One region of the Psychrobacillus sp. FSL K6-1464 genome, then DNA from elsewhere that is predicted to be linked to it. Evidence: riboswitches for the same ligand, from Rfam matches in the RefSeq annotation. Region 1 holds a riboswitch; the other holds the start of a gene.

Region 1 (7,728 bases):
TGGACAAAACGGGTCATTCCACTTATTTGAAGTAGGTGAGGGTGGTAATGGTGCACAGGTTATAGTAGAAAAAAATGTCATACTTCCTCCAGGCCGTCAAGGTTTCGGAACTGTTCATCATGCAGCCTTCCGAGTGGAAGATCGAGCAGTATTAGATGAATGGACACAACGGATGGAAAGCTTTGGCTTCAAAACATCTGGATTTGTTGATCGATTCTTTTTCCAATCCTTGTATTCAAGAGTTGCAAACGGCATTCTGTTTGAATTTGCCACAGATGGTCCAGGATTTATGGGGGACGAATCATATGAAACACTTGGGGAAAAATTGTCATTACCTCCATTCCTAGAACCACAGCGCGAACAAATTGAAGGACTAGTTCGTCCAATCGATACAGTTCGAAGCACAATCGAATTTGTAAAAGAATAAAAATAGGAGTAAACCGTTTCCTAAAAGGGAGGCGGTTTTTTTATATGGCTGCATTAATAGTTGAGAGTAAAAAAATGCTTCTAGGAATAGTATCCGCTTAGTTAGTAAACGAGCGATGAGCCAAGTAAATTCAGTTTAACAGTGAGTAAAAACTTTCTTATAAAGCTATCTGAACTATGTAGTAGATTCATTAAAACAGATTTCAAATAAAAGTCATAAATAGAGCAATCGAATGCTTTATCTTAAACTTTTCAGGGTATACATAGAGGTTAGTAAATATAGTATAGGTAAGGGGGCATACAATTTGATTCGTTTCGAGAATATTACGAAGGTGTTTCCAGACGGAACGAAAGCTTTGCAAGGGGTCTCTTTAACAATTCCAAAGGAGCAATTAGTGGTCATCATAGGACCGAGTGGTTGTGGTAAAACAACCCTTCTAAAACTTATTAATCGTTTAGAAACTCCTACGACTGGAGAAATTTACGTAGGCGACAAGGCAATTTCTGCTATCGATCCTGTTGAACTAAGGAAAACAATTGGATATGTAATTCAGCGCATTGGCTTATTTCCTCATATGACTATTGAAAAAAATGCTGCACTAGTCCCAAACTTGAAGGGCTGGCCAAAGGAAAAAACGGCAACCCGTATTTACGAATTAATGAATATGGTAGGACTTAAACCCGAACAGTTTTTACGAAAATACCCACTTGAGTTAAGTGGTGGTCAGCAACAACGAATTGGTGTTGTGCGTGCACTAGCTGCGAATCCAGATATTATATTAATGGATGAACCATTTAGTGCGCTGGATCCGATTAGCCGGGAACAATTGCAAAATGAGATAAAGTATTTACAAGAAAAGATAAAGAAAACAATTGTCTTTGTTACACATGATATTGATGAAGCACTGAAAATTGCAGATATGGTTATAGTCATGAAAGATGGCATGATTGAGCAGATTGGGACACCTACAGAGTTAATAGAAAACCCTATCAATGATTTTGTGAAAAACTATATCGGAATCGAAAGAATTAATCGGAAAAAATCTGTTGGAAAAAGGGAACTAAAGGACTTTTCCTCCTTTTTTGACGGCGAATGGGAAGCTCCGTATATAGAAGTCGATGCAGCTATGTTAATAGAAGAGGCTATTGCTTTACTAGAAAACGGAACTACACATGGCCTTCTAGTGAAGGGTAACAACAAGGTGCTGGGCTTTGTAAATCAATCTATCCTACTTCGTGCAATATTAGCGAAGGAAGAGGTGGTATAAGTGAGTACCTTTATAGAGACGGTTCAAAGTCGTTCAGATTTAATACAAGAGGCGTTTATGCAGCATATTTACTTATCATTTGTAGCTTTAGCCGTTGGTATTGCCATTGCCTTACCTTTAGGTATATTAGTTGCAAGGTATCGTAGAATAGCAGAGCCAGTTATAGGAATCACCGCGATCTTTCAGACAATACCTAGCTTAGCGCTTTTTGGCTTCCTCGTTCCATTAATAGGAATTGGTGCTAAAACAGCTTTAATAGCCTTAATAATTTATGCACTTTTACCTATTTTACGTAATACATATACCGGGATTTCAAATATCGACGAATCTATGATTGAAGCTGGAAGAGGAATGGGTATGACGAAAGGTCAGTTGCTCTGGCAAATTGAATTTCCGCTTGCTTTGCCATTTATAATGGCGGGTATTCGAACGGCTACAGTTCTAACTGTAGGTATTGCTACCTTGGCAACATTTGTTGGAGCAGGTGGGTTGGGAGACGTAATTTACCGTGGATTGCAATCATACAATAATTCGCTCGTATTAGCAGGGGCATTACCAGTTGCATTACTAGCAATTCTGTTTGATCTGCTATTGAAATGGATTGAGAAAAAAGCTACACCAAAAGGAATGAAAACTGGAGGATGAAGAGATGAAAAAGATAATAGGATTAGTAGGAATTGCAGGAGTGATGCTTTTAAGTGCTTGTTCGAATTCAGATGAAGCATTAGTAATTAGTGGGAAGCCGTGGACGGAACAATTTATACTCCCACAAATTTTAGGCCAATATATTGAGGAAAAAACAGATATTGATGTGGAATATAAGGAAGGTCTAGGAGAAGTGGCAATTATGACTCCCGCTTTGGAAAAAGGTGATATTGATCTTTATGTTGAGTACACTGGCACAGGTTTAAAGGATGTTTTAAAAGAAGAATCTGAAGTAGGAGAAAGCTCAGATAGTGTATTAGAAAAAGTAAGGAAAGGCTATGAGGAAAAGTTTGAGGCTACTTGGTTAAGTCCACTTGGATTTGAAAATACGTATACACTAGCTTATACAAAAGATAATGAGTACAATGCAGAAACTTACTCTGAATTGGTAGAAGCTTCTAAAACTGGTGGTATGGTATTTGGGGCCCCTCATGCATTTTATGAAAGAAAAGGAGACGGCTTTGATGATTTAATAAATACATATCCATTTGTATTTTCTGAAACGCAAAGTCTAGATCCTAATGTTATGTATGAAGCATTGAAAAACGGAGACGTCGATGTTATACCTGCCTTTACGACTGATGGACGTATCGAACGATTTGACTTGCAAACGACAACGGATGATTTAGGATTTTTCCCTAAATATGATGCAGCTCCTGTCGTACGTATGGATGCTTTAGAAAAGTTTCCAGAGCTTGAGGACGTGCTAAACGAGTTAGCGGGTAAAATATCCGAAGAGGATATGTTGAAGATGAATGCGAGAGTTGACATTGATGGAGATAAACCCGAAGATGTAGCACACGACTTTTTAGTGGAAAAAGGATTAATAGAAAAATAAAAAACACCCGGTTCTAGTTTTCTAGAATCGGGTGAAGTTATTTAGATTAGCGTCTTAAAATTCAATCGTTTATCTAAAGCGATAATAATCGGAATACCGACAGCTAATACGGTGAACTCACCAGCTGCAACGGTTAACCATGTATAGAAGAATGGGAAATCTAGCGCAAGCATTAGTTCAAATGCGATAATACACATGGTAAATGTAAAGAGCACTGTATTAATAACCATGCGTGCTATGTTTCCTTTTACATATTTAGTCGCCAAAATCGTTAGCGATAACGTAATGATGGAATGTGCTACTCCAAATGTTAGGTCATAAGCGGCCATTGGAGAGAACATATTTGTTATAAATACTCCTAATACAATACCAAAAAAGTATTTTTTATTAAATACGATTAAGTGATTGAACATCTCCGCAATACGAAACTGTACTGCACCAAATGCAAAAGGAGCCACTAGTAGAGATACCGCGACATAAAGAGCGGCAATAACACCAGTTACTGCTATAGTCTTTGTTTTCATTATTCATTTCTCCTTAGTTTTTTTCCGTGGGAGGTTCTCGAACCACGTTAGTTTTCACAAACAGTTATTCTATGCGAATAGCTATCAACTGTCAAGGAAATCTTTAATATATGAATCTTAGTGTCCTATGGTAGAATCATGCAAAGTACGAAAAGGAAGGTTTTATATGAGAAAGATCACATTTTTAGTAAGTCTATGTATAGCCATTTTGCTTAGTGGCTGTACATTAAATCAGCAACCAGATAAAACAATACAAGCATCACAAGTGCCAGTGGAACCTGGAGACAAAATGAAGGTTCATTTTATAAATGTAGGGCAAGGGGATTCAATATTAGTACAATCGCCAAACGGAAAAAATTTGTTAGTAGATGGGGGGACAAAAGATGCTGGAAAAGATGTAGTAAATTATCTACGAAAACACGGGGTTGAGAAGCTCGATTATGTTGTGGCAACCCATCCAGATGCCGATCATATCGGAGGCCTACATTCCGTGTTGAATTCTATATCTATAAAAAATTTCGTGGACTCTGGAAAAACACATACATCTCAAACGTATGAGGAAATGTTACAGCTTATATTAGACAAAAATATACCATTCATCGTGCCAAAAACTGGCGATACAATTCCTCTAGATGAGGAGTTAGATATCTCTGTCATACATATGGGAGACGAATCAGCTGATAATAATGAAGCATCTATAGTATTAAAATTATCTTACGGAGAAACTTCCTTTTTATTGATGGGAGATGCAGATATCAGGGTAGAGAAAGACATACTAGAAGAGACGAATGTTAAAGCAACCGTTTTGAAAGCAGGACATCATGGTTCGGACACTAGTAGCTCGCAAGATTTTATAGAAGCAGTAAATCCAGAGGTTACCATTTTAAGTTATGGAAAAGATAATTCCTATGGTCATCCAAATGCAGAGGTGAAGTCAAGACTGGAGCGGATAAGTTCACAATTATATGCCACAGCAATAGTTGGTAATATAGTAGTGGAAACAGATGGAGTAGATTATAACGTAATAACAAATGGTAATGTTGGGCCAACTGAAATTGCTAATACGGAAGCCATAGGTATTAATATTTCTAGTAAAGACCTTAGAGGCGAAATAGTAGGAATTACCAACTCCGGTGAGTCAGCTGTTAATTTAGAAGAATGGCATTTAGTTTCCGTAGCTGGTAATCAAACATTTAATTTTCCGAACATTAGCTTGCAAGCAGGGAAAACAATATACGTCACAAGTGGACCCAAAGCAAAAGAGGGCGCTGGCTATTTGAAATGGACTACTACGCAAATGTGGAGAAATGATGGGGATGCAGCTATATTATTAAATAACAAAGGAGAGATTGTGAGTGAATTCGAATAAATATACGCTCGATCGTTTTGAAGGAGATTATGCAGTTTTTTTAAAAACTCCAAATGAAACAGAAATCCTTCAAATTCTCTGTTCTGATATAAAAGTTAAACTAAAACAAGGGGACATAGTGAACATTTCATCAATAGAAGATAAGTATGAAATCGAACCTCTTGTGGAAGAAACAACTAATCAGAAGGAAAAGGTTCGTCGATTACTGGAACAGCTAAAAGAAAGAAGCTGACTGGAGTTTGACAATATTATAATTGACTTGCTGTAGTTTAAGATCAAAGAGTTGCTTCGGCAACTCTTTTTTTGCAGGTTATGTTAAAAGATAAAGGGTGATTTAAAATGTACTCAAAAATGAGTTGGGATATGTTTCTCAAGCACATTTTATATTGCTGTCCTTTTTTACTAAAGCACCTGTTAGTTGTATAACACTTACGACTAGCTCCTAATATTTCTGTTCTGCTAAAGTCCCTGTTTTTCCAATAACTTCTTAAAAATCTTTATTATTAATATCCCAGCTATCCCTATTATTCCTCCTATAAGACCAGCTATAATTACAGTAACAATTTCGCCCCAATAAACCTCTTCGTTCTTCCATAAACTTTTTGCAATTAGCACGATTATTATTACAAACATAAATGAGAACCACGATTTAAATTGCCTTTTAGTCACTATTTCCCCCCTTAAGATGGCCTTGTTTAACTAAAGTTAAGGTACATTACTTCACAAACACGGTAAATTTTGCGAGTTATTCTCCACTTTTATGTCTATTATCTCCCATCAAATAGATGTTGGAACTTTCTCCTGGTTTTGCATTTGAATTAATCGGATTCTGATTATTGTTACTAATTTTATTATTTCTTCTGTCAACTAATAAAGCAAAGGTGATAATAACAAAAAGAATAATAAGAACTATTAACCAAATCATATTTATCTCTCCTTTATTTACAGTATATTCGAACTCTTGAAACCTACAATCTTTTTAAAGGATTTTCTTCTTCAACTAACCCGCTTCGTTAATTCAATAAGAAAAAAGCTTTACTCCTTCTTGAAGTAAAGCACCCGTTAGTACAGTTTCTTATTTTCATGTCTTTTTGCGAATGTAGAAGGCTTAAAAGAAACTTTATATTTTCCTTCAAGTTCCTTCTTTACTTTTTCTGTTAGCTTTAATCCTTGTTTATTATGTACCTCTTCAAGTTCAATACCATTAGGAACTATTCCATCATTAGCCCAATCAATCCACTCACCATATTTCGATATCCATTCTGCTAATTCTGACCTTAATTTATTTGAAATCGGAACATATGTAATTTCAAAGTTACATAGACATTTATTGCACCATATAGCATCAGCACCGATGTCTGCTTCTACCCTTAAATCATATGTTACATCACATGTACATAACTCTATCATATTATTTTTCGTCTCCCCGCCCTTTTAGTTCAATAAGTACCACAAAGGAAAAGCTATTAAAACCAATATAATCACACTTTTGATTTTATCCTTATTCCACAGCTTTATTGCTGATAAGAATCCTCCGAAAGCAAATAAAACAATTCCAATTTACTCCATTATCCTAATGGCGAATAAAGACCCTAAATGTGCAAAGAAAGTACCCATTACAATAAACCCAATTGTTAAAATAGAACGGCATGACCTAAAACCATTGATTGCTGATTTTTTATCATCAGTATTCATTTTAAAATAACTTCTAACAACCATAAAAGCAGGTAATCCCCAAATAATTATAAACGGAATAAGAGAATCAGTATCCATATTAAATATCCATTACTCCTTTCCACAGTTAGGTAAATTACTCTTCAACGAAACTGCGGCGTTAAGTTCAATAAGGAAAAAAGGCTTTACTCCTTCTTGAAGTAAAGCACCCGTTAGTTGAATAAGAAGATGTAAATTATAAACAGTAAGGAAATCGCTATGATAGATTTAATCCATAATACTTTTTTACTTATACCAGCTTTCCCTTCAAGATAATTTAAGTAAATCATTGTTAAAGGAAAACCTAACAATGCATATGAAGAATCCCCACCGACGGTTTCAACATATTTATATAATCCTACTACAATAATGAGAAGTCCTAGAGTACCAATGGACATATTAAAATATAAAGTGCCTCTATCGTTTTCTTCCAATTTTTCTCCCCCCAGTTTTCTATCTCTATTTCTCCTTCTTGAAGTAAAGCACCCGTTAGTTGAATAAAGACAAGACTATGTTCTCTGTTGAGAAACCGCCTTCTAATTTTGTGTAAGTATTAAAATAATAAAAACTAACGTCATTCCTATAACGCTGATTAAGGATGCAAATTTTATATAACGAATTGCACCATCCGATATTTCGGGTTCTTCTTTGTACATCCACCGTTTTCCCCATAATAAACTTTCTTTTGGGTAGAAATAACTCCAAATTAATACCCCATACAATGGAATAATTAAAATAAATCCTAAAATTATATCCCCCATCTCCACATCTCCCTCAAAATATCAAAATTTAATATAATATACGATTGAATTTTCTATTGGTTTCAAACTACAGCTACTCCTACAAAGAGCCTGCCATATATACTTTCTTATTAAACTAAACTGC
Region 2 (7,728 bases), 2.7 Mb from region 1:
TCGTTTTCTGCGCTATTTGAATCTACAGTAACTTCACCAAGGTAATAGAAATCTTTTCCCTCACCATTATGTTTTTTTACAAACAAATGAACAGTTATATCTGCTGCAGAAGAGTTTACAATAGGAGCAATATCTTTAGCTGTAACTTTTCTGTTTTTTGTTGAACACCATTTGAAAATGTCTGTTGATAAGAACTCATCCATATATTTTACTTCTAAATTATCTTCGTCAGTCTTATGATAGTTTACAAAGATAGGACAGGTGTTCATTTTCACTCTTCCACCGTTTAAGGTACCTTCTTCATTACTACTCCAATTTAAAAGTCTACATACGTCTTTTCTTGAATACTTCTCATATATTGTTAAAGGCGTCTGTTTATTATATTTTTTATTTTTTTCAAAACTACATATAATTATATCCTGTAATAATTTCCTGAACTCCTCGTTTTCTAAACTTTTCTGTAGCTTACTATTTAGCTTATATTTTCCGTTATCTAAAATTACAATTGGTTCTGACCCATAATTTTTCTGAGCAGTTGTAACGAAAAATTTTAAAGATAATAAATTTTCTACAGAATAAATGGTTTCTTTATTACTATAAGTTCCATAATCACTTAGTAGTTTTATATAATCGGTTTGAGCTAATTCACTATTGTAAATTAGATTTTGTACTAGTAATACTTCGTGAATTCTTTTGCCGTTTATAAGCTCTTGAGAAAACATGGTTAATATCGCTTGTTCATAATCATTTATATTTGCAACAGGTTCATTCATACTTACTAAAAAGTCAAAGTAGTTTTTCTTTTTTACAAAGATTACTTCAGGATCAATCGAATTATTTTTAATGAAATCAATCAGGAGAGGTATTCTTCCCAATCGATTTTTTAACTCTTTGTACGGAGTAGTGAGAAACTCCATATTGTACAATTTTAACTTTTTATTATCGATTGCATCAAAAATACGTTTCTTAGCAATCTCTTCAAAGTTTATTGTTGAAACACCTTGGATATAGTCAGTATTAACCGTTCTACGGCGGACATTATCCTTATTCATGGATTGGTCACCTGAAAGAGCAATAGGGATTAAATAGTTATTTTTATAGTTGCCGATGAAATCAATAATAGTTACATACTCTTTTTCATTATGCTTGCGTAGTCCACGTCCCAGTTGTTGAATAAAAATTATACTTGACTGTGTTTGGCGTAGCATGATGATTTGGTTTAAAAACGGAATATCAATACCCTCATTAAAGATATCTACGGTTAAAATATAATCTAGTTGGTATTGTTCTAATTTACGAATTGCATCTTCTCTTTCAGGTTGTGAATTATCACCTGTAAGGGCAATAGTTTTTAAGCCTTGGGCATTTAACACTTCTGAAAGGGCATGTGATTCTTGCTTAGAGCTACAGAAAATTAATCCTCGTACCCGCTTTCCTGAATAGCCATAGTAGTTAACTTTTTCGAGAATATGATGAACACGCTCTTGCGATACAAGTTGTTGCAAGGTAGATGTGTCATCAATTATTTCTCCATTCCTCTCATAATCTATCACACCAAAGTAATGAAATGGACAAAGCATTTCCTCTTCAAGAGCGGCCTGTAGCCGAATTTCATAAGCTATATTGTAATCAAAGAGCTCAAAGATGTTAAAGCTGTCCGTACGTTCAGGAGTCGCTGTCATTCCAAGTAAGAAATTAGGCTCAAAATAATTAATAATATTCAGGTAGGAATCTGCACCCGCACGATGTACTTCGTCTATTAGTATATAGTCGAATTCATCTTTTTCGAACTGCTGTAAATGCCGTTCTGAAGAGAGTGTTTGAACTGTTGCAAATAAGTATTTTGCATTTGTGTCTTTTGAATTACCTGAAAGTATTCCGAAATCATCTTCTTGACCCCCTAATATTTTTCGGTAGTCTTGAAGTGCCTTCTTTAAAATTTGTTCTCTATGAACAACGAAGAGCATCTTTTTAGGGGCAAAGTGACGAACATCAAAAGCAGATAGATATGTTTTTCCTGTCCCAGTCGCTGAGATAATTAATCCTTTTTTAGCACCGGTTTCACGAAGAGTTTTTAATTGTTTCAGCGCATCATTTTGCATTTTATTTGGTTGAATAGCAAGACTATCGGCCAATTGGTTTGTGAGATATTCTGCGTTCACTTCAAATACGTTGGAGGTTGCCTGATTAACGAAGGGCTGTTGTTCATAATTCAGATTGTAGCTGTTAATCCAATCTACAGTTAGAGGGATGGCTTCATTCCATGCTTCTTCAAACTGATTTTTAAAGTGGTGGATGATTTCTCCATCTTCCAAAGAAGTTAAATAGATATTCCATTCATAGTTAGCTTTTAAAGCGCTATCCGTTAGATTTGAGCTTCCTACTATTAAAGAATAATAGTCTTTATGTTCGAATATATAACCTTTAGAGTGGAAGCCTTTCACGCCAGTCAGACGGACTTCGACATTGTCTAGTTTTAATAATTCTTTAAACATTTTAGGTTGATTGAAATTTAAAAAAGTAGATGTCATAATGCGGCCTTTGATCCCTTTTAGCTGCAAGTCTAATAGCATAGTTTTTAAAGTTGCTAAACCACCCTCAGTAATAAAAGCTACGGAAAAAGTGAAGGTTTGGCACGTTTTCATCTCTTGAAGAAGTGTGGATAAAACATTTTCATGTGCTTTATTTGATAGCAGCTTAGGCTTAAACTGTCCTGAAACGGGATTACTTTTATCAATAAAGCCTTTATGTAAGGAATTTTTCATTTTGCGAATTAGTTGATCCAACTTGACCACTTCTTTTCATTCAAATTTTCCAAATTACATACTTTCATTCGCTATTTTTTCAACTGCTGGAATATCAGCAGCAGCAAAGTTCAGTGTATGTAAATTTTCCCGAGTAACCCATCTTGTGTCGGCATGCTCCGTTGCAATTGGAGTACCATTTAATAATTTCGCTTTATAAGTTTCGAGTCTGACGATAAATTTTTCATATTCATAAGTCGTATCTTCTACTTTTTGACCAACCACAATTGTACAATTAAATTCTTCTGTAATTTCTCGTTGTAAAGCCTGCTCGGGTGTTTCTTCAGCTTCAATCTTACCACCCGGGAACTCCCAAAGATCGGGAAGTGACATAATGGGACTTCTTAACGCACAAAATATTTCGCTTTTCTCATTTTCAATAATTGCCCCAACTACATGGACTAATTTTTTCATTATGTATCACCCTAATTTCAGTTTATACCTATATCATAGCTGATTTTAAAGTAATGATCAGCAAGAAACTTTAAATGATTGGAATTTACTGATTGTTATATATCTAACTGTGGTTTCTATATGGGTACTAATAGAGGGGGAACATTTATGAAATGAATGGGGTGGTATTTAAAGCTGATTGGAGAAAATGTTAAGTGGATATAGTATGGAGAGATATACGGTGAAGGCAATGGAGAATTTATCGGACTAGTCGAGAATACATATAACAAAAAGTAGATACTCCACATAGTAGAGGTATCTACTTTTCTATGTTTCTGAGTCTCTTTGATAATCTAAATCTCTCCTAGGCTAAGATAGTTTGTAATATAAGCTTTAATAGCTCTTCTGTTGTTTCAGGTAATTGTTCGGGTAAGCTTAATGGATGTTTCATCTCTGTTCCTCCTTTAATCTCGTATTCTATTATCAATATAGGCAATCTAGTTCAAATTTATGCATGATATTATAAAAAAGTTTTGAATCTCTTAATTGGAGATTTGGATATTCATTTGACTAGAATTCCTATTTGACGTCTTGGTCAATATTCTATATTATGATTGCATACCCGTACTTGACCGGGAGAGGTTCATAGCTTATACCCTCTATAAAAAACTATGGATACATGACTATTCGCCATGTCCATATAATTTGGACGTGGCTTTTTTGTTTTTATCCTTTTGTTTGTATAGATTGGTCTGTGAAGCCTCTTTTGAAAGTGTTGGGAAACATTTTTTATAGGAGGTTTTTTTATTATGTCTGGAAGAAGTCATGATGAAGGTTTGAAGGATTTAACACTGTTAGGGAACCAAGGTACAAAATATTCATTTGATTATGCACCTGAGGTATTGGAGTCGGTAGATAATTTACATTCTACTCGGGATTATTTTGTGAAGTTTAACTGCCCAGAATTCACAAGTTTGTGCCCAATTACCAATCAGCCGGATTTTGCAACGATGTACATCTCGTATATACCGGATAAAAAAATTGTAGAAAGTAAATCGTTAAAATTATATTTATTTAGTTTCAGGAATCACGGGGATTTCCATGAGGACTGTGTGAACATCATCATGAACGATTTAATCGAATTGCTAGATCCAAGATATATCGAAGTATGGGGTAAATTCACTCCACGTGGAGGTATTTCTATTGATCCCTGGTGTAATTATGGAAGACCTGGAACGAAATATGTAGAAATAGCAGATTTTCGTTTGATGAACCATGATTTATATCCAGAGAAAATTGATAATCGTTAATGGAATAATCATATGTAAGGCAGAAGTGCTAAAATCCTGAAACTAGGGGCTAGGCGCTAGAGATAGACAATCTAAAAAATTCAGAAGATGACAGCATTCTTCCTTATGGTGCTGTTTTGTCGATATAAGGGAGTTTAAACGGGTGAAGCAGGAAAAGGCAATTATTGTGTTTAGTGGAGGACAGGATAGCACGACCTGTCTGTTTTGGGCAAAAGAACGTTTTAAAGAGATTGAGGCAGTGACTTTTGATTATGGGCAAAGACATAGTCTTGAAATCGAATGTGCAAAGGAAATAGCTAAGGAGCTTGGTGTAAAGCATCACATTCTGGATATGTCGCTTTTAAATCAGTTGGCACCGAATGCTTTGACACGAGATGACATAAAGGTAGAGGACGGGGAAGATGGGGGATTGCCGTCGACTTTTGTACCTGGTCGAAATCTGCTCTTTTTATCTTTTGCTGGGGTCTTAGCGAGCCAGGTAGGTGCAAAGCATATCGTAACTGGAGTGTGTGAAACTGATTTTAGTGGCTATCCAGATTGTCGTGATATTTTCGTGAAATCCTTAAACGTCACATTAAATCTTTCTATGGATACTACTTTTGTGATCGATACACCACTCATGTGGTTGGACAAGGCACAAACATGGGAACTTGCAGATCAGCTTGGAGCGCTCGAATTTGTTAGAGAGAAAACGTTGACTTGTTATAACGGTGTAATAGCAGATGGCTGTGGGGAATGCCCAGCATGTAAGCTGAGAAATAAAGGATTAGAAGATTATTTAACTTCTAAATCTATTGAAGGAGTAACATTATGAGAATTTTATTTTATTTAGTATCGATTGTGATTGCTAATGTCGTAACAGCAGCTTTTGCACCTTTACAGTTCGGGATGTTTATCGTCCCTATGGGAACATTGTTCGTCGGTGCTACCTTCATTTTTAGAGATCTTGTACAAAACAAATATGGTAGAGCAAAGACGTACTTATTCATTTTCATAGCTTTAGCATTATCAGCATTAGTGTCATTTATGTTGGGAGATACATTATTAATTGTATTTGCATCGGCAATTTCATTTGTTGTTGCTGAAACAGCAGATACAGAGATATATACAAGATTGAAACTACCAATGGCTTGGCGTGTATTCTATAGTGGGATTGTTGGTGGATTCCTGGATTCAGTCATTTTTGTCATAATAGGCTTGAGTCCTCTGGGAGCAAATATTCTTCCATGGGAAGCCGTGCCAGCCGCTATTGTAGGGCAAATTATCGTGAAAACCGTTATTCAGACAATCGGAGCGCTTATTTTGAGTCGGGTTTATGTAATGAAGGAAAAACGTCTTCTTTCTGAATGATTATATAAAAATTAAAATATTATAATTTAGCCTTCCAATAGACTTGGAAGGCTATTTATGATTTTACAGATTATGTAGGGGATGACCTTTGACTTCACTAATAATACTGTTACTGGTGTAGAGATGTATGATGATTATGCACTAGTTTCTACTAACGAGGAATTTGATTTTATAAATGCAGCTGGTGAATACACGTATTACAATCGGAATAAAGTATACACGGTAGTAATCAATAGTTCGGGTTATTATCAAATTACGAATATAGACATTTACGAATGATATGGTTGTAACAAGGTAATTACTTGAATACCCTAGTAATCTCCAGTAGACTAATAATTACCATAATTGACAACTGAGGAGAGAAATGCCGATGGAGATTTCTATAACAAAAGCTTTACGTGAGTTAAAAACATTGGATGCGCGCATTTTAAAAAAGATTAATGAGACAACTTTCGCAGCCTCTAAAAAACCGAAAGAGAATATTCGTGGATTTAAGACCGTTGAGGAGTTTGAAAAGGAAGCGAAAGAAAGTATACAATCCATAAAAGATTTGATGGATCGCAGAAAACAAATCAAAAAATCCATTGTAGAATCTAACGCTACAACTTTAGTAGAGGTTTCCGGAGTCAAAATGACGGTGGCTGATGCAATTGAGCGTAAAAACTTTATTGAAATTGAAAAAACTCTCCTTCGTAAGATGAATAACGACTATGCTCAGTCTCAGGAAAAAGTAGAAGTGAATAATGAACTTGCACAAGATCGATTAGACACACAGTTAAATAATATGATTTCTAAAGATGGTAAAACAGATTTAACAGCGGTGGAAGGCTACAAAAAGTTGTTTTGGGAATCTGAGGAAACAAAACTAATTGACCCGATCCACATAAAAGAAATCACTACTAAGATGGCTTTAGATATTGAATCCTTTGAAGATGACGTAGATGTAGCGCTAAGTGAAATTAATGCTCGCACACTAATCACTATTAAACAATAAGTAAACTTAGAATTTGCTGTTATAGCGAAAAAGAAGAAAGTTTCCCCGTTTGCAGGGTCTGGGTAAATCCCTGCTCCCAACTATAGTATTTACGAAAAGCTATAAAGCTTAAAGCTCAACCCTTAAAGCTAAAAGGTTAACCATCAAAGCTCTTATATTCTAACGCTCAATATTTAGCGATAAAAAAATCTATAAAATCTCGGATAACAGGTGCCGTAGGATTTGAAACTTCCTTTCTTCCCCTCCGAGCAGCTATGACAGCACAAAAAGAGTGGTCCTTCAGGATCGCTCTTTTTGTTTGCATTTTTTTCTTCCTGTACCATCCTGCAGATTCCTGAGTAATAATTTAGAATATTAGTTAATTACCCAATTTTTTAAAAACTTTTTTCGCAGTTGTAAGTCTAATAAATAGGGACGATTGAAATGAGGTGATATTTTGAGTGAAAAGATGTTAGTAAGGAAAGCGATTAAAGGGGATGAAGAAGCTTTTTTAGCGTTAATCCATTCATATGAAGAGGCATTATATCGAACGGCTATTTCTTATTTAAAAAATGAAGGAGATGCACTAGAAGCCCTTCAGGAAGTGACATATAGAGCTTATATAGGTATAAAAACAGTAAGAGAGCCAGCCTATTTTAAAACATGGCTAATTCGGATTATGATGAATTACTGTCAAGATATCCTTAAGAAGAGCAAGAGGGAAGTACCAGATGATAGGATATTTTACATACAAGGAATAAGAGAGGACTATAACTTTTTAGAGGTTGAAGAGGCTCTATTAAGTTTATCTGATTATGAAAGAGAGTTATTACATTTAAAATACTTTGAAGATGTCAAAATAAAGGACATTGCTGTTATGTGGGATACACCAGAAGGA

The links. Region 1 has a riboswitch for preQ1 ahead of MKX39_RS15050 (QueT transporter family protein). Riboswitches for the same ligand answer to the same signal wherever they lie in the genome.
Region 2: another riboswitch for preQ1. It lies ahead of queF (preQ(1) synthase); the one in region 1 lies ahead of MKX39_RS15050 (QueT transporter family protein).

Annotation. Positions count from the first base shown of each region.
Region 1 is NZ_JBBOOP010000001.1:2,947,481-2,955,208, reverse strand. Features, by position in the region: gene MKX39_RS15070 (ring-cleaving dioxygenase) at 1-427, shown strand, start outside; gene MKX39_RS15065 (ABC transporter ATP-binding protein) at 732-1,694, shown strand; gene MKX39_RS15060 (ABC transporter permease) at 1,752-2,339, shown strand; gene MKX39_RS15055 (glycine betaine ABC transporter substrate-binding protein) at 2,344-3,237, shown strand; gene MKX39_RS15050 (QueT transporter family protein) at 3,279-3,761, opposite strand; PreQ1 riboswitch class I at 3,769-3,813, opposite strand; gene MKX39_RS15045 (MBL fold metallo-hydrolase) at 3,928-5,130, shown strand; gene MKX39_RS15040 (DUF3006 domain-containing protein) at 5,117-5,362, shown strand; gene MKX39_RS15035 (hypothetical protein) at 5,590-5,799, opposite strand; gene MKX39_RS15030 (hypothetical protein) at 5,876-6,055, opposite strand; gene MKX39_RS15025 (hypothetical protein) at 6,193-6,540, opposite strand; gene MKX39_RS15020 (hypothetical protein) at 7,017-7,277, opposite strand; gene MKX39_RS15015 (hypothetical protein) at 7,380-7,604, opposite strand.
Region 2 is NZ_JBBOOP010000001.1:290,039-297,766, forward strand. Features, by position in the region: gene MKX39_RS01480 (DEAD/DEAH box helicase) at 1-2,786, opposite strand, end outside; gene MKX39_RS01485 ((deoxy)nucleoside triphosphate pyrophosphohydrolase) at 2,820-3,218, opposite strand; PreQ1 riboswitch class I at 3,830-3,876, shown strand; gene queF (preQ(1) synthase) at 4,007-4,507, shown strand; gene queC (7-cyano-7-deazaguanine synthase QueC) at 4,650-5,321, shown strand; gene MKX39_RS01500 (VUT family protein) at 5,318-5,857, shown strand; gene MKX39_RS01505 (TcaA NTF2-like domain-containing protein) at 5,939-6,136, shown strand; gene MKX39_RS01510 (hypothetical protein) at 6,228-6,851, shown strand; gene MKX39_RS01515 (sigma-70 family RNA polymerase sigma factor) at 7,288-7,728, shown strand, end outside.